Chlorobaculum parvum NCIB 8327: one gene and its partner. The protein of the gene in region 2 interacts with the protein of the main gene of each other region in a pairwise test. Links are inferred from orthologs where the notes say so. Each region holds a gene or a part of one and is shown on either strand. Other genes may lie near its edges. The genes, in order: def and CPAR_RS01475.

Region 1 (9,043 bases), 1.4 Mb from region 2 along the record:
GCAGCGATGGAACACTTGACAAACAAAAAAAGTAAAGTCAGCAGCCGGGCTGACTTTACTTCGTCTCAAGCAATTTAAGAATCTTTACCCTACAGGCAAAGCGCATTACAGATTAAACGCCAAATACATCCGGCTCGGACCGCGCTCGACAAGCAGGAAAAGCAAATCGCCCTTTTTCTTTTTATCGGCAATCGCCTTGAACTCTGCAACTGACCCGACCTCCTTCCGATCAACCGATCTGATGATGTCTCCCGGACGGAGCCCGGCCATAAATGCCTGGCTGGAGCGATCAACCGCGCTTACCACGATGCGATGCTCGGCGGAGTTCAGATTGAAGCGCTCCGCCATCGCCTTGTTCAGCGGAGCAACGGCAAAGCCGAGCAGCTCGTTTGCAGCCGGTGCTTGCTGCCCTTGCCGAGAAACAGGTTGAGTATCAGGTTGCTCTTGAAGCTTGACGTCGAGCGTTCGCTTCACGCCATCACGAATGATGATAATCGGCTCTGTGCTATCGGGCACCTTGCTGGCAACCAGATTGCGCAACTCAGCTGAACTGTTCACTTTTTGCCCTGCAAACTCAAGGATGACATCACCGGTCCTCAGTCCCGCTTTCTCGGCTGGACTGCCTTTTATGACCGTACCGACCAGTACCCCTTCAGGACGCTGCATATTCAGGCCTTTTGCAATCTTGTCATCGATATCCTGAATGCCGGCACCGAGGTAACCGCGCACCACCTTACCGTACTTGACCAGCGAGGTATAGATCCGGTAGGCCATGTTGGACGGCACGGCGAAGCCGATCCCTTCGAAGCCTCCGGTTCGGCTGGCGATGGCCGTGTTGATACCGACCAGTTCTCCTCCGATGTTTACCAGTGGGCCACCTGAGTTACCGGGATTGATGGCTGCGTCAGTCTGAATAAAATTTTCGTAATCGGTCACGCCAACATTCACCCGCCCTTTAGCACTAACGATACCCTGCGTCACCGTGCGGGCAAGGTTCTTGCCAAGCGGACTGCCGATGGCGATCACCCACTCACCGACACGCAACTTGTCGCTGTCGCCGATAGCGATGGCTTTGAGGCCCTTGGCGTCGATTTTCAGCACAGCCAGATCGGTGCGAGGATCCTTACCGATAATCCTTGCCGTGAATTTTCGGTTGTCGTCCGTCATAACCGAAATGGAATCGGCTTTGTCGATCACATGATTGTTGGTCAGAATGTACCCGTCACGACTGACGATAACGCCGGAACCAAGTCCGTGAATCACCTCTTTCCGAGCGTGGGACTGATCAGAAAAGGGAGTGTCGAACAGCTCACCGAACGACTTGCCGAAAAAGTCAAACGGTGTCATAATCCTCCGCTCGATGGCCTTTTCGGTATAAATGGTCACTACCGACGGCGTAGCCGATTCAGCAATGTCGACAAAGGCCTCATTGAAATCATTGAGCGTTCTGATGGGATGGTTTCGCAGACTTTCGGCGGCAACACTGGTGTTTGCATGGTTGGCAACCGTAAAGAGGCCGCCATCTTTGGCGTTAAACGAAAAATCGAGATTGGAAAATGCAAGCGCTCCGGCGATTGCGCCGACGGAAACAAGCGCTGCTGACTTGAACATCATTCGTTTCTTTTTCATAGTGCATCAAGTGTTGAGGTTAATCAGGAAGATGTCTCAATACTTTCGAGGGTAGTCAGACCAGCCCTCATCTTGTTCATGGTTTCTTCGTATTCGAACTCGGGCGTCGAATCGGCCACGATGCCGCCTGCCGCCTGGAAGTAGATTATGCCGTCGCTGATGACCATCGTGCGGATGGCAATCGCCGTGTTCAACTGGCCACGGAAATCGAGGTACCCAACCGCGCCACCGTATAAGCCGCGCTTCTCCTTTTCCAGTTCGTAGATGATCTCCATCGAGCGCACTTTGGGCGCACCGGTCAGCGTGCCGGCCGGGAAGCACGACCAGAAGGCGTCCATCGCGCTCAGGCCGTCCTGCAGCTCACCCCGGACATTGCTGACGATGTGCATGACATGCGAGTATTTCTCGATCACCATCATTTCGTTGGTCTCGACGGTACCGATTTTGGCGATGCGCCCGATGTCGTTGCGGCTCAGGTCGATAAGCATCAGGTGCTCGGCGCGCTCCTTCTCGTCGGAGAGCAGCTCCTTTGCGATGCGTTCATCATCCTCGAAGCTCTCGCCGCGACGCCGCGTACCGGCAATCGGTCGGGTATCGACGATCCTGCGACCGGCATGGTCGCGCTCCACCTTGACCAGCAGCTCGGGAGAAGAGCCGACCACGTGGAAATCGTCAAAATCGAAGAAATAGAGGTACGGCGACGGGTTGATCGTCCGGAGCACGCGATAGACGTCGAACGGGCGGGTGTGCAGTTTGCGCTTCAGGCGCTGCGAAATCTGTACCTGGAAAATGTCGCCGCTCAGGATATACTCCTTGGCCTTCAGCACCTTCTCGTAATACTCCTCGCGTGTGGTGTTCGAGACGACCGGCTCCGGCAGTTCGGGCTTGAGCGTCACCAGATCGGGATCGAGCGGCTTCTGCATCAGCGCAGCAAGCTCGTCGATCTTGCGCTCGGCGCGTGCGCGATCAGCTTCATCCAGATAATTAGCCACCAGGTAGAGCTTGCGCATCACGTTATCGAAAATGACCAGCGTATCGCAAAACAGCAGACAGAGGTCGGGCATTCCGGCGGGATCGGGCAATTCCGGCGAGGGAATCCGCTCGATCAGGTGCATGGTATCATACCCGAAGTAACCGAAAACCCCGGAGGTGCTCATCTGCTGCGACCCGCTCTTGCTGCGCGGCTGCTCTTCGGAAGAGAACATCGCCATGCAACGATCGACGATGGTACGCAAATCGCTTTCTTCCTGCACAATTGACGAAAGCGCATCAAAACGCGTGTCGAGCACGTCAAGCGTGGCCTCTCCATCGACTCTACCCTTGAGCACAGCCACGGGGTCGATGGCGACATAGGAGAAACGGGCCAGACGCTCCTCACCCTCGACCGATTCGAGCAGGCAGGAGTAGGGACGCTGAAGTTTGAGATAGACCGAAACCGGCGTCTCGGTATCGGCCTGGAAGGTTCTGACGAGAGGCTTCAGAATAAACGACGGCGCTCCGTACTGGCCAGCCGCATTGTCCGCAAAAGATCTGATCATGAATTATTGCTTGCTGCGATAAGGTAAAAAAATCATATCATTACTCTGGTTTTCCCATTGCTATAATAAGGCACCTGAGGACATGAAAAAAAAGCGCGGACCAGTCCAAAAATGGTTGACCGCATTCATACTTTCACCGGGAATGATCTTTACCCTGGCCTACGTTCTGGTTTGGCTGGGAACCAATCTCTGGCTCGACAACGCTTTCAAGCGGCATCTGAAACAGGTGTTCATTTCTGAAACCGGCCAGCGCTACCAGCTTGATGTACATTCACTCAGAACAGGCCCCTGCCTCAATTCGATCATCCTCAAAAAGCTGGAGCTCTCACCACTCGAAGCTCCTGAAAACCAGGGCACCAGACAGGCTAACCTGCAAATTGCTGAACTCAGGATCGACTGGCCGGAGCTGAGTTTTCTGCCGTTCAGGCCATCCGATGAACTGCACTCCATGCAGAAAGTCGCCAAAAAGATTCTCTCTCACGCCGCTCAGTGAACCACCAAACCGATTCGATCCCAGCGAATTGAAGTAATCTTTTCGACCGGATCGAACAGCAGCGGCAGATCGGGATCCCATGACCAGTACACCATCATAGCCTGCCCCACCAGATCGCTGTCTGACAGAAATCCCCAGTAACGACTGTCAAGACTGTTGTCGCGGTTATCGCCCATGGCGAAATAGTGGTCCTTCTCAATGGAATAATGATCGGCGGGCACACCATCAATGAATATCTGATCGCCCGACAGACTAACCGAATGACCTTCTTCCTCGATCATATCGCGATACAGAGGAATGGTGCGCATCGTCAGCTTGACAACGTCGCCCTTGCGCGGAATTCGTATCGGGCCGTAGTTATCCTTGTTGTAGTCGCTCATGGCCGGGAAAATCTGGTAGTCGGGCACGCCTGGCGGCATTTTTTCGCCGATGAACTGCGCATGGGGCGGTAGCGGCGAGAGCTTGCCGTTGACGTAAAGCTTCTGCTCCTTGATCTGAAGCGTATCGCCCGGCAACGCCACGCAGCGCTTGATGTAGTTCAGGCTGCGGTCACGGGGGAACTTGAAGACGATGATGTCCCCGCGCTTGACGTCATCAACTTTCGGCAAATGGATATCGGTAAACGGCACCTTGGCGCCATAAACGAACTTGTTGACAAACAGAAAATCACCGGCAAGCAGCGTTTTTTCCATCGAGCCGGTTGGAATCCGGTACGACTCGACGACGAACATTCTAAGAACCATCGCCACCAGCGCCGCGATGATCAGCGCCTCGAACCACTCTCTCGATTGGGATTTCTGACTGCTTCCTTTGGAGTTGGTACTGTTTTGTTTCACGTTCTGTCAATAATTTTCTGGCATTGCCGACATAAACCTTTCGGACACACGAAGGATGAGACGTCATCCAAAAACGGTTCCAGCGCAACCGGCATGATTTTTCCTTATGCGATGAACCTCATTCGTCGATGTTCAGGACGGCAAGGAAGGCCTCCTGCGGCACCTCGACGCGGCCGACCTGCTTCATGCGCTTCTTGCCCTCTTTCTGCTTCTCGATCAGCTTGCGCTTACGGCTGATGTCACCGCCGTAGCACTTGGCGAGCACGTTCTTGCGCATGGCTGAAATGGTCTCACGCGCGATGACCCGGCTGCCGATTGCCGCCTGGATAGCCACTTCGTACATCTGGCGCGGAATGATGCCCTTGAGCTTCGAGCAGAGCTTGCGGCCCCACTCGTAGGACTTCGAGCGGTGCACGATGGACGACAGCGCATCGACCGGCTCACCGTTGAGCAGCACGTCAAGCTTGACAAGATCGGAGCGGCGATAGCCGATGTACTCGTAGTCCATCGAAGCGTAGCCTTTAGAGATCGACTTGAGCTTGTCGTGGAAGTCAAACACAACCTCGCCCAGCGGGAACTCGAAGTGCATGCTCACCCTCGAAGTATCGAGATAGTCGGTGTTTTTGTACTCGCCACGGCGATCCATGCCGAGCTTCATGATGTTGCCGATGTACTCCGACATGGTGATGATCTGCATCGACACATACGGCTCCTCGATCCAATTGACCTTGGTCGATTCAGGCATCTGCGAGGGGTTGTCAACCTCGACCGTCTCGCCGCTGGTCATCACCACGCGGTACTCCACGTTCGGCACCGTGGTGATGATGTTGACGCCATACTCACGTTCAAGCCGTTCCTGGATGATCTCCATGTGCAACAGGCCGAGGAAGCCGCAGCGGAAGCCGAAACCGAGCGCCGCCGAAGTTTCGGGCGTGTAGACCAGCGAAGCGTCGTTCAGTGAAAGCTTTTCGAGCGATTCGCGCAGGTTTTCGAAATCGTTCGACTCGACCGGATAGAGACCGCTGAAGACCATCGGTTTCACATCCTTGTAACCGGCAAGCCGTTCCGAGGCGGGATTTTCCACCAGCGTGACTGTATCGCCGACCTTGGCATCTTTCACATCCTTGATCGAGCAGATCAGGTAGCCCACATTGCCCGCTTCGAGCACGTTTTTCGGCTGGCGCTTGAGGCTCATGGTGCCGATTTCGTCGGCGTAGAACTCCTTTCCGTTGGCGAAAAAGCGAACCTTGTCATCCTTTTTCAGCACACCATCGACAATCCTGATGTAAGCCACTGCGCCGCGATAGGCATCGAACACCGAGTCGAAGATCAGCGCACGAAGCGGCAGCTGTCGGTTGTCAGCCGGTGCGGGAATCCGCTGCACGATCGCCTCCATCAGCTCGCCGATGCCGATGCCAGCTTTGGCCGACACCTGGAGAATTTCATCACGATTGACACCGATCAGGTCGATGATCTGCCGGGCCACGCCTTCGACATCGGACGAAGGCAGGTCGATCTTGTTGATGACCGGAATAATCTCAAGCCCGGCCTCGATGGCCAGGTACAGGTTGGCGATGGTCTGCGCCTCGACGCCCTGGGTGGCATCGACGACCAAGAGCGCGCCTTCACAGGCGGCCAGCGAGCGCGAAACCTCGTAGCTGAAGTCGACGTGGCCAGGCGTGTCGATCAGGTTGAGCGTATACTCCTTGCCGTCGCTCGATTTGTAGATCATCTGCACAGCGTGGCTCTTGATGGTGATGCCACGTTCGCGCTCCAGATCCATGTCGTCCAGCACCTGGGCGGTGGACATCTGGTTGCGGGCGAGGGTTTGGGTTGCTTCGAGAAGCCGGTCGGCAAGGGTCGATTTACCGTGGTCGATATGGGCGATAATGCAGAAGTTTCTGATCATGCCGACTTCTGTTCCTGACGGAGGCATACGTGTCTGTCCTGAAAAGTGAAAGTAATTGCGAAACGGCCCGGCCGAATGACCGACCTGAGCCAAATTATCAAATCATTAAATATACGAAGAAAAACGTGACCATGCAGCGGATTGTGATGGGCGGGCTATTCGAAACGCAAGGGTTCGTCCCCGAACCGCAGCCCGCGAGCGAACGATTCCGCCTCCATCGCTTTCTTGCCCTCGGCCTGAACGGTAAGCAACTCAAGCCAGCCGTCCGAACCGGCAACAAGCAGGCGCCCGTCCTCGATGCGGAGCATACCCGGAGCTTCCGATGACTCAGCGCCATCGAACGGACGGGCCCGGTAGATTTTGAGGTTCTTGCCGCCAAAGGTGGTCCAGGCGGTTGGTCTCATGGCGAGGCCACGGATGAAGTCGTGCAGGCGTTGCACCGGTTGGTTCCAGTCGATGCGAGTGTTCCGGCGATGAAGCTTCGGTGCTTTGGTGGCGAGTCGGTCATCCTGCTTCTCGGGCGTGACAGAGCCGGAAGCGATCATGCGCAGCGTGCGTTCAAGCGTGCCCGCACCGATCTCCGAGAGCCTTTCGAGCAACTCGGAAGCGTTCTCTTCCGGGCCAATCGGCGTACTGTCCGAGGTAATAATGTTGCCAGTATCGACCGATTGTTGGAGGAAAAAGGTGGTCACGCCGGTTTCGGCATCACCGTTGATGATCGACCAGTTGACGGGAGCCGCACCGCGGTAAGCGGGCAGCAGCGAACCATGCAGATTGAAGGTGCCGAGCGGCGGCAGTTCGAAGACGGCAGGCGGAAGAATGCGGAACGCGGCCACCACGATCACATCGGGTTTCGACTCGGCGACCTTCTCTGCAAACTCCGGAGTCGTCACATCGTCAGCCTCGAACACCGGAAGGCCCAGTTCGAGCGCGGCCTGCTTGACCGGCGTCGGCTCGGGCGGTGAATTCTTGCTGCGGCGAGGCTTGTCGCATCCGGTCACAACGAGCACGGTTTCGAACTCGGGACTCATGGCGACGATACGACGTAACGAAGGCACGGCAAACTGTGGCGTGCCCATAAAAACCACTCTCAACGCCACTCCTCAGGCCTCCACAGCTATTTTTGGCGCATGGGGGGCAATCGGATAGCTCGTTTTCACGCGCCCCTGCTTGATGGCGTCGAGCGTTTTCTGAACCTTCCGGCGATCGCGCTTTTCCATACGGTCGACAAACAGCGTACCGTCGAGATGGTCGATCTCATGTTGAAGCACGCGAGCCATCATGTCGCTGAACTCTTCGGTATGCTCCTCGAACTTCTCGTCACGGTAATGCAGCGTAATTTTCGACGGACGGACGACGTCACCAGCCACACCGGGCACGCTGAGGCACCCCTCCTCCATCGCGTTGCGGCCCGCAACCGAGACGATGCGCGGATTGATGACCACCATCGGTTTGTAATCGGCATACTCCTTGATCGTGGAAATATCGACCACAAGCAGGCGCAGCGAATGGCCTACCTGCGGCGCGGCAAGCCCGATACCGGGTGCTTTGTACATCGAATCGAACATATCGGCAATCAGCTCCCTGATCGACGAATCCACCCCTTTCAAAGGCTTGGCTTTCGCCGTCAGAACCGGATCGCTATAGGTGTTAATCGGTAAAATCATTGCGTACTGCTCTTTAACTTTGGATAGCCCGTTAACTCTTGCAAAAGCAAAAGGGTAGAGCTTTTCCTGAAGATAACCCTGTTAACTCCAAAATAGTTGCCCACACACTCCAGCGGCACTCAACCGCTCAGCCGGCACATTGGAATAATAGTCGTCTAATGTACGGTTTTCAGCGCTCTTTTCCGTCCGGCTCTTCCCGCTCCGCCGCCTTCATGGTTCACAGGGAATTCGCAGAAAAACAATACATTGGAAAAATTGAAAACACGAAATACTGACAGCAAGAACATCGTGAAACAAACGGGCAGCGACACGATCGCGAAGGTCGAAGCGCTTTTCAAATCGTACATGAAGGAGGAGGGGCTCCGGTGCACCCAGGAGCGCCTGAGCGTGCTGCGGGAAATCTACCGCTCCAACACGCACCTCGACGCCGACGAGCTGTTTGTCCGGCTTCGCGAGCAAGGCGTGGGCATCTCGCGCGCCACGGTTTATCACACCCTCGATCTGCTGTTCCGGTACAACCTCGTCACCAAGATCGACCTCGGCCACAAGCACACGCACTACGAAAAATCGTGGGGTGTCGCCGACCACCTGCACATCATCTGCCTCAAGTGCGGCAAGGTTTCGGAGGCCACGAGCACGGAACTTGCCGGCATGATGGAAAAGCTCTGCACCGAGCACGGATACTCGCTCGGCAGCTTCAGCCTGCAGCTCTTCGGCGAGTGCATTGACAAGGAGGCCTGCGTCCGGAGGGTCGACGAGAAACACAACGAGAACGCCTGAACTCACGGACACCATGCCCTGGCTCTACCTCATCCTCGCCATCGTCGCCGAAGTCTCCGGCACCACCAGCATGAAGCTCTCGGAGGGCTTCACCAAACCGCTGCCATCAGCAATGATTTTCGTTTTTTACGCCCTGAGTCTTACTTTCCTCACGCTGACGCTCAGGACGATGCCCATCGGCTTCGCCTACG
Region 2 (9,884 bases):
AAACGCTTAAGCAGCTTGTCAATCGATTCATTCTCGTTCATCTGAACACTAACCAATGAAATTCACCCCCTTACCTGTGATGTGACGCCTTAGCGTCTTAACTTGTTTTTGATAATATCCGTCAGCGATTCGGAGCTTTTCTTGCCCTGTTTGAGCTGCACGTTCTCCAGAAGCTGCTTCCGACCGCTTTTGCAAAATTCCACGATGATAACATGCGCACCGCTTCCGGTGGCCTGTTTTTCACGAACAACCCCCACTTCGTCGAGGGATTTGTGATACACTGCATCCCCCTGGGCATAGATGCCTTAAGGGGTGTACACCTGACAATCTTCCGGCTTGAGCTCGCTGGGGTTCAATTCCCTGTCGATCTGAATCTGCCACTCTTTGAGAAGATGCACCTGATTGCATGCCGAACAACGGATCCAGTACTGGTTCTCGGCCGCCGACGCATTCTGCTCAGTTGCTGATTTCTTCTCCTTCGACTTTTTTTCGGGCGTTCCAAAAAGAGGATCCTCCTCTTTCGGCTTGTCGCTGGGCTTCCACTCACCGACAAAGGTCTGCTCGGTAATGCAACCGCAACCATCACAGTAACCAGGCTTGATCTTGCCTTCGAGTATGTGCTGCCTTTTTCTGGACTCTACCTTCATAAAACGTCGCTATGGTTTGAGTGCATGGTCATGCCCTCGAACATGCGCTTGCATGAAATTCAACAGGAACCGGCCTGAACGGATTCCGATAACAATTTCAGAGTTTAACTGCTGCTGTCGGCTGAATGCCGAACACATAAGAAAACAAAACCGCGTTGCTTCCGGAGTGCAGGAACCGCCAATCGGCAGTACCGGAAACCTGTACGTTCAGGAGTGCTTAGATAAGTAAATCAGTCCAAAAAAACAACCACATTATTCTGCAGTCGTTCACTTGTGCGTCAGCGCATCGATAAGATCAGATTTGGTAATCAGTTGCAGCCTTCCGTCACTAAGGCTGATAAGCACACCGGCCGCATTGGTCTGAAGTTTTCCGGACAGTTCGCTGATGGTGGCGTCCGGCTGGCAGACCGGGAAAGGCTTCTCCATAAAGGCCACCACCTTGGCGTTCATGGCCGAATCGTTCTCGATCAGGATGGAGAGAATCTTGTTTTCGCTGATGCTGCCGATGGGTGCGCCGAAAGAGACGATAGGCATCTGCGAAACGTCGTTCTGCTTCATCATTTCGAACACGTCCGCGAGTGTCTGCTCGGGCTGGGCGAAGATCAGATCCTTGCGCGCCTTGCGCAGGAGGATGTCGTCGGCAGTGATCTGGTCGAGCGCGGTCTTGGCCTTGCGGTAGAAACCCTGACGGCGCATCCACTCGTCGTTGTACATGCGCGACAGGTCGTAGCCGCCGAAATCGGTCATCATCACCACCACCAGCGAATCGCTGCCGAGGCTTTCGCCCTCGCGGAGCGCAGCGCACATTGCCGCGCCGGAAGCGCCCCCGGCAAACACACCCTCGGAGCGCAGCAGCTCACGGCCGCAGTTGAAGGCGTCGGCGTCGCTGACCTGCACAATCCGGTCGATCACCTCGGGTTCCCAGAACGAGGTAGGCTGAACGGCGCCAATATCCTCAAGCTGAAACGAGGTCACGCCCCCCTGGCTCCGGCCTTCGTGCAGGTCGTGATAGATCGAGCCGACCGGCTCCACGCCGATAATCTGCACGTCGGGATTGACCGATTTGAAGTAGCGACCAATGCCGGAAATCATGGCACCGGAAGCCATCGGCACGAACACGTGGGTCACCTTTTCGTCGCTTTGGCTGAAAATTTCCGGGCCGGTGCCGCTCTGGTGCACCTGACGGCTGACCGGATTTTCGTACATGTTGGCGAACCAGGCGTTCGGCATCGTCCGGACAAGGTTTTCAGCCACGGCTACGCACCCGTGCAGGTTGCCGCCCGTAGCTTCGGACGGGGTGAGCACCAGTTCAGCGCCAAGCGCACGGAGCACATCCTGCTTCTCCCGGCAGATGCTGTCCGGCGCGGCGAGCAGCACTTTGTAGCCCTTGCTCACGGCCACCATAGCCAGCGCGATGCCGCTCGTGCCGAAGGTCCAGTCCACCAGCGTCATGCCGGGATGGATGAGGCCCTCTTCTTCAGCCTCCTTGACGATGGCGGTCGACACCCGGCAATAGTGCGACATGCAGGGATTCATGTATTCAAGCTTCGCCATGAAGCGCGCTTTTTTCTGGCGGGTAAGCTGTTTCATGGGAACCAGCGGAGTGTTGCCCGAAATGTCGAAAATATCGTTGGTCATGGCGAAGATTGATGTGAGTCGGTGTTGTTCTGATTTTTAATATACATAAACAACGGTGCCGCTAAAAAGTGTCAAGGACCTGATCGATACGGTTTTGACAATCAGGCGTAAAAAACGTTTTTTACAGCATATCCAGATCAAATAAACCGCATCCGCATCACCGCCTTGAGCGCCGATTCCCGACAAAATTCCAGCACCGCTGACCCGGCTGCCCCCAACCTTTCCGAAGCACTCATCTCGCTCGGAAATCTCCGGCACAACCTGGCCTGCATCCAAGCCATCAGCGGCTCGCGTTGCCGCATCATGGGCATCGTCAAGGCTGACGCCTACGGGCACGGTGCAGCTCAAGTCACCGCGACGCTCGAAGAAGAGGGAATCAGGGAGTTCGGTGTGGCCAATATCCACGAAGCGATCGAGCTGAAGCAAAGCCACCGGATGCAGCCGGAGTCGCGCATTCTGGCGTTCGCCTCGCCGCTTGCCGGGCACATCGAGCACTACCTTGAGCACGATGTCGAGATGACCGTCTGCGACCACGAAACCGTTCGGACCGCTGAAGCCAAAGCTGCTGCGAGCGGCCGACGGCTGCGAGTACAGGCGAAAATCGATACCGGCATGGGCCGACTCGGCGTTACGCCCGAAGAAGCGCACAGCCTGCTGGAGCTGATCGACCGCTGCCCGAACCTCGACCTCGTCGGCATCTACACCCACTTCGCCGAAGGCCACAAGGCCGGTGGTTTCACCGCCCGCCAGCTCGAACAGTTCCTCGATGTAACCGGTGGATACGAACAGCGCACGGGCAGAACCGTGCTCAAACACGCGGCCAACAGTGGCGCCATCGTCTCCACGCCCAGCGCGCGGCTCGACATGGTGCGACCCGGCATTTTGCTCTACGGCTGCCACCCGATGGACGCCGAACCGACGAACGTACCGGTGAAACCGGTGATGCAGTTCCAGTGCAAGGTGATGTTCGTCAAGAAGGTGACGGCAGGAACGTCGATCAGCTACAGCCGCACCTGGAGCGCGCCCACAAGCACGAACATCGCCACGCTCTCGGCCGGTTACGCCGACGGCGTGCACCGCACGCTTTCAAACAAGGCGACGGTCTCCATCGGCGGCAACCGTTACCACCAGGTCGGCACAGTCACGATGGATCAGACGATGGTCGATCTCGGCCAAAACCGCTCGGTCAAGGTCGGCGATACCGCCGTGCTGTTCGGCTGGGACGGCCCATCAGCCGGAGAGCAGGCCATCGCTGCCGGAACCATCAGCTACGAGCTGCTCTGCGCGGTCTCAAAACGGGTCAAGCGCGTGTTCGTCTGACCATCTCCACAACGCAACAGAAATTCACCCCTATGAATTTTCTGAACAATCTTGCCGTCAAACTCGGCATCACCAAATCGGAAATGACTGCCGTTACGCTCCTCAGTTTCTTCCTGCTGCTCGGAGGCACGATGAAATACAGCGGCGCGATGCAGGATACCGACAAGGCAATCAAGCAAGCCGAAGCCGCCAGCTTTTCGGAAGCCGATGTCGATAGCCTTCTCGCCCTGGCTTTGCAGGAAAAAAGGTCGGGCGGAATAAGCGATGCTCGATTGGTAGCTGAAAACCTGCCCATCACAACTGAAAATGAAAGGCCAGAACAGACTGACGCAATAGCATCGACAAAACCTGCGTCCAAGAAAAAGCTGACCGGCACAATCGCCTTCAACACGGCTTCCAGCGCACAGCTTCAACGAATTTCCGGCATCGGCCCGGTCATGGCCAAGCGGCTCGTCGAGTTCCGTCAGCGAAAAGGGGGAAAAGTCGAACATTTTAACGATTTTCTGGAAGTGAAGGGGATCGGGAAAAAGAAACTCGAACGCCTCAAACAGCATCTTACCCTCGACTGATGAGCAGAAGCCAGATCGCCTGTGCCTTCGACACCGGCAGCACCACCATAGCCCGAGTCAAATCAACCAGTGCCGGCTCATACACCATGACCATGTGCCGCACCATCGACGGCGGCCTGGATGAGCTTGGCGGCCCGAAAGGCATGAGGCTCGCCAAAAAGCTGGTTTCGTTGCTCAGGGAGTGGCGCGACGAGCCGGTGGCGCTCTCTTTCTCACCCGCGGAAATCCGCACCCTTCCGGCATGGTTTCCCGAACAGATCGCTTCCGGCAGCTGCGACGAGCTGTGCAGAATCGAAGCGGGTTACTTTCTCAACAATCTCGAATCGTGGCGCTGGCACGACATGAAGCTTGAGCCCGCCGCGGGACAAGACGATAAGCTGACGCGCCGGATGCTGTTGTTCTACCCGTCCGCTCCAGCCCGCTTTATCGAGCAAGAGCTGGAACGACATTTCGAGGTGAGCACGTGCGGCGTGCATATCGAGCCGCTTGCCCGATTGTCGGCAGGAACCGGCAAGACCCAGACGGTGCTGGAACTGGAAAAACGCTATGCCGCACTTTCCCGGTCGGTTGACGGAAAGATCGACTACTTCAGGTACTGGCCGGTCAAAGATGAAAGTGAGCGGAACTACTTCGCCATAACGGAGCTGACCGGCTCACCGATCGGAGAGCGGACTGTTTTGGTTACAGGCTCCGAAGTCAACCCCAAAACGATTGAACGCATCAGCCGGGAGACCTCTCACTCACTTGAGCCACTGGAGCTATCCAGATGGGTCTCTTCAGAAAAAAGAGCCAACAAAAGCAAATCACCAACCGCCACTATCCGCGCCGTCAGCACAGCCATCATGGCACTGAACGACGGGATTGGGTGAGGATTGCCCCCTGCGCCCTTCCAATTTCTTCCTGTAGGGGCGAACCTGCGTGTTCGCCCTAATGTGACAGGCATTCCCTGAACGACTGTTCGGCGAGATACTTATGAATACAAGTAAATCGCACCTCTTTCCTCGCTCGAACTCTTCGGCGATGAGCACATACCTCGACGGCCATTCTGGCGCTGAACATTTCCGTAATTTGACAGCCCCGCCCAACGACCTTGCCGTCCTTTTCGTCCTTTCCCGCCAAATAAAAAAGGGCAGACACACAGGTCTGCCCCTACAAATCGTAAATACCATTCCCGTTCCTGAATCAGCCGACCGGGATCATTTCAATCATCCTCACAGATTCCCCACCAGCAACTCGGCGATCTGCACGGCGTTGGTGGCCGCGCCTTTGCGGAGGTTGTCGGCCACAACCCAGAGGTTGAGCGTGCGCGGATGCCAGTAGTCTGGGCGCAGGCGGCCAACGAACACCTCGTCGCGCTCGTAGGAGGTCATCGGCATCGGATAGATTCGAGCGGAAGGGTCGTCCTGCATGACGATGCCCGGTGAGCCGGCCAGCAGCGCGCGCACCATCTTGATGTCGTAGTCGCGCTTCAGCTCGACGTTCACCGACTCGCCGTGGCCTCCGTAGACCGGAATGCGCACAGTGGTCGGAGAGACCTGAATCTCCTGATCGTCGAAGATCTTGCGGGTCTCGTTGACCATCTTCATCTCCTCCTTGGTGTAGCCGTTCTCCGTGAAAGCGTCGATCTGCGGCACGGCGTTGAAGGCGATCTGGTGGAAGTGGGTAAAGGTTTCCGGATCTTCGGGGATGTTGCCCGCCAGCTCGCTTTCGAGCGCGTCGCGTCCCGCTTTGCCCTTACCGGTCACCGACTGGTAGGTCGAAACCACAATGCGACTGATGCCGTAGGCGTCGTAGAGCGGCTTGAGCGCCACCACCATCTGGATGGTCGAGCAGTTGGGATTGGCGATGATCGGGGCCGCCTTGCCTTCGCGGTCGAAGATCGATTCGGCATTGACCTCCGGGACGACGAGTGGCACCCCCTCCTCCATGCGGAAGGCCGAGGAGTTGTCGATCACGATCGCGCCCGCCTGCGCGGCCACAGGAGCCCACTCCAGACTGGCCGAGCCACCGGCGGAGAAGAGGGCGATGTCGACACCTTCGAAAATTTCCGGCGACGGCACTTCGGTGACGAACTCGCGCCCCTTGAAGGTCACCACTTCGCCGCGGCTTCGGGGAGATGCCAGCGGCACCAGCTCGCTGACGGGAAAATCGCGCTCTTCGAGCACCTTGATCATGGTTCTGCCGACAAGTCCTGTTGCGCCGAGAACGGCTACTCGATAGCCTGCATCACTGCTCATAAAATCAGATAAATGATAGGTTTAGTAATTCAGAATCAGTTTGGGCGAGTGGTCGTTCAAAAATTCACCACCCTCTTTGAGAAGCCCCTCGCGGTCGAGCGCTTCGCACGCTGCCTCGAACTCCCGGAGCAGTTCGACGATCACCGCCGGGTCGGGTTCGCGCACCAACAGGTTACGAACTTTCGACACGCCAGGCAACCCCTTGAGGTAGGTCGAGTAGTGGCGGCGCATCTCCAGCACGCCATGCTTTTCGCCCTTGTACTCCAGCGACAGGCGCAGGTGCTCCCTCGCGGCGTCGATCCGGTCGCGATACGACGGAAGCGGCAGGCGCTCGCCCGTCTTGACGAGGCTTTTAGCCTGCGCGAAAATGAACGGGTTGCCGATCGAGCCGCGTCCGATCATGATGCCGTCCGCGCCGGTTTCAGCGAACATCGCCACGGCGTCATCGGCGCTCCAGACGTCGCCGTTGGCGATCACCGGAATCGAGCAGGCTCGCTTGGCTTCGGCGATGCGCCCCCAGTCTGCGCGGCCTTTGTACATATCGCTGCGCGTGCGACCGTGCACCGCGACCGCCTGGATGCCCGCGTCTTCGAGCCGCCGCACGGTGTCGGTGATGTTGATCGAGTCGTGATCCCAGCCGATGCGCGTCTTGGCAGTCACCGGCAGCGAGACGGCGCCAACCACCGCCGCGGCGATGGCGGAGAGCTTCTCCGGCTCTTTCAGCAGCGCCGCGCCCGCGCCTCGTCCGGCCACCTTTTTGACCGGACAGCCGAAGTTGATGTCGAGGCAGTCCGGCTCGAAGCTCTCGGCAATCGAGGCCGCCTCGACCATCGATTCGACCGTGTTGCCGAAAATCTGCACCGCCACGGGTCGCTCGTGCGCATCCATTCTGAGCTTGCGTATCGACTTCTCCGCGCCGCGCCGGATCGCCTCCGCGCTGACAAATTCGGTATAGACGATGTCCGCCCCGTGCCGCTTGCAGAGTTGCCGGAAGGCACGGTCGGTCACATCCTCCATGGGCGCGAGGATGATGGGGCGGTCGATGTCGATCGGTCCGATACGCATGGTGTTCTGCCCGGCTTATTCGGTTGGCGTTCCGGTCAGCGTGTCGCGAACCTGCTGGCGGATGGTGTTGCGCACGGTCTCGTCCTCCTTCAACAGGCGCTTGACGTTCTCGCGCCCCTGACCGAGCTTTTCGCTGCCATAGCTGAACCACGCGCCCGCTTTCTTGATGATGCCGAACTCGACGGCCAGATCGATCAGCTCGCCCAGCACCGAGATACCCTCGCCATAGAGAATGTCGAACTCGGCGATTTTGAACGGCGGTGCAACCTTGTTTTTCACCACCTTGACCTTGGTGCGGTTGCCGACAACCTCTTCGCCATCCTTGATCTGCGCGATCCGGCGGATGTCGAGACGCACCGAAGAGTAAAACTTCAGCGCCTTGCCGCCGGTGGTGGTTTCGGGGCTACCGTACATCACGCCGATCTTGTCACGAAGCTGGTTGATGAAGATGCAGACGCTGCTCGATTTGGAGATCGCGCCGGTGAGCTTGCGCAGCGCCTGGCTCATGAGCCGCGCCTGGAGGCCGACCACGCTGTCACCCATCTCGCCTTCGAGTTCGGCCTGCGGCACCAGCGCAGCCACCGAGTCAACGACGACGATGTCCACCGCGCCGCTGCGCACGAGCGTTTCAACGATGGAGAGCGCCTGCTCGCCCGACTCGGGCTGGCTGACCAAGAGCGAATTGATATCGACGCCGAGCTTGCGGGCGTAGGTGGGATCGAAGGCGTGCTCCGCATCGACCAGCGCAGCAATACCGCCCTCTTTCTGCGCTTCGGCGATGGCGTGCAGGGCGAGCGTGGTCTTGCCGGAGGACTCCGGGCCGTAGATTTCGGTCACGCGGCCACGAGGAAATCCGCCCACGCCGAGCGCGTAGTCGAGCGCCATCGAGCCGGTCGAAATCGCCTTGACGTGCATCACGGCTGAATCATCGCCGAGGCGCATGATCGAACCTTTGCCGAACTGCTTTTCGAGCGTTTCGATTGCCAGGTTGAGTTGCTTGAGCCTTGCCGGATCGACCACCGGCGGCTGTGCTGTCTGCTTTGAGTTCTCTTTATCCATGAAAATAGTAGGGGTATGTGAATTGAAAATTTGCTATTCGGATTACAACGCCACGGCGCTCCTGAGGGTTTCGTCAAACGGCCGGTAGCTGATGCCAAGCTCCTGAATCGAGCGCAGGTTGCTGAACCGAGCGGAACGCGAAGCCTGCCGAATGCTCTCGATGCTGACGAACGAAGGGCGTCCGGTCAGCATCGAAAAGAGCTCGCCGCCAGCTCCGGCTGCAGCTCCGGCCAAGTTGCCGACGACCATCGGCTTGCCGGTGCGGCTGCCAGGCAGAGCGGCGATGCGGCTGAACAGCTCCCGGAAGGAGAGATTTTCACCGACAATGATGTAGCGCTCGCCCGATTTCCCCTTCGTCCACGCTGCGATATGGGCGTCTGCCGCATCCCTGACGTCAACAAAGCCAGTCGATCCTTCAGGACAGAACGGCACGCGCCCCTCGTAGATCAGGCGCAAGGTTTCGTTCGATGAACTGACGGGCATACCCGGCTCCGGGTTCCGGCCGATCACCACGCCGGGATTGACCATCACCACGTCGAGCCCTTCAGCCAGGCCGCGCCGGCATTCGAGTTCGGCCAGGTGCTTGGACTCCATATAAACGTTGTGGCGCTGCCATTCGGTAAACGTGGAGTGCTCGGTGGATTCAACAACGACGCCATCCACGGTCTCGGAACCGACAGCGGCAATCGAGCTGGTCATCACCATGCGCTTCACGCCGTGTTCAAGGCACGAATCGACCACATGGCGAGTGCCAAGCACGTTGGTATCATGCAACCGGTTGCGGAAGTTGCTGGTAAAAGCGATCATTCCAGCGCAGTGAAACACCACCTCCATCCCCTTGACCGCTTCTCCAATGGCGATTGGATCGTGCACATCCGCGCGAACGATCTCGACCGGAAAGCCCTTGAGGAACGAAGCGTCCGAACCCGCTCTGACCGCAACTCGGCAACGCACGCCTTCACCGAACCTGCCGATAAGATCAAGCAGAAGCCGTGAACCTATGTAACCCGTTGCACCGGTAATGAGTATCGGAATTGCTGACATGAACGATGGAGCAGTGGCGCCCTTCTGAAAACTCCGGCATCTGTGAAGCGATGCGGCCCAGCGCCGATTTGTTTTTAATAATAAGAAGAATAAAACGAATAAACCGTACATTGCACTCAAATCCATCCGCAATCGTGAGAAAAAGTCTTTCACCGGCAACTCCTGGCTCTGACCGGCACGCTGAACAGCGCCTTTCCTCAGGTGACATCCGAAGCGCAACCCTGCCCAACGGCCTGCGCATTGTCAGCAACCTGGTGCCCTACGTGCACAGCGTCACGCTGGGAATCTGGATCAACGCCGGCTCG

Evidence for each region.
Region 1: the proteins of CPAR_RS01475 (region 2) and def interact in binary tests that used the Escherichia coli proteins (3 or more experiments, as listed by UniProt). The link is inferred for Chlorobaculum parvum NCIB 8327 from one-to-one orthologs.

The regions. Positions count from the first base shown.
Region 1 is NC_011027.1:1,689,489-1,698,531, forward strand. Bases 6,291-9,043 are described here. They hold def (peptide deformylase), read right to left. Parts: upstream 8,073-9,043; coding sequence 7,509-8,072; downstream 6,291-7,508. Other genes in these bases: lepA (translation elongation factor 4), read right to left, coding at 6,291-6,432; fmt (methionyl-tRNA formyltransferase), read right to left, coding at 6,561-7,499; CPAR_RS07865 (Fur family transcriptional regulator), read left to right, coding at 8,361-8,852; CPAR_RS07870 (DMT family transporter), read left to right, coding at 8,866-9,043. In the rest of the region: CPAR_RS07830 (DegQ family serine endoprotease), read right to left, coding at 106-1,629; trpE (anthranilate synthase component I), read right to left, coding at 1,653-3,167; CPAR_RS07840 (hypothetical protein), read left to right, coding at 3,310-3,660; lepB (signal peptidase I), read right to left, coding at 3,654-4,496; more of lepA, read right to left, coding at 4,615-6,290. UniProt on the Escherichia coli protein: Removes the formyl group from the N-terminal Met of newly synthesized proteins. Requires at least a dipeptide for an efficient rate of reaction. N-terminal L-methionine is a prerequisite for activity but the enzyme has broad specificity at other positions.
Region 2 is NC_011027.1:298,472-308,355, reverse strand. What follows is about bases 4,399-7,244. They hold CPAR_RS01475 (aspartate-semialdehyde dehydrogenase), read right to left. Parts: upstream 6,412-7,244; coding sequence 5,386-6,411; downstream 4,399-5,385. Other genes in these bases: dusB (tRNA dihydrouridine synthase DusB), read right to left, coding at 6,433-7,244; CPAR_RS01480 (hypothetical protein), read left to right, coding at 4,399-5,043. In the rest of the region: rpsU (30S ribosomal protein S21), read right to left, coding at 1-56; CPAR_RS01495 (cystathionine beta-synthase), read right to left, coding at 915-2,285; alr (alanine racemase), read left to right, coding at 2,451-3,605; CPAR_RS01485 (ComEA family DNA-binding protein), read left to right, coding at 3,638-4,174; more of CPAR_RS01480, read left to right, coding at 4,174-4,398; more of dusB, read right to left, coding at 7,245-7,476; recombinase RecA, read right to left, coding at 7,492-8,535; CPAR_RS01460 (SDR family oxidoreductase), read right to left, coding at 8,578-9,579; CPAR_RS01455 (M16 family metallopeptidase), read left to right, coding at 9,690-9,884.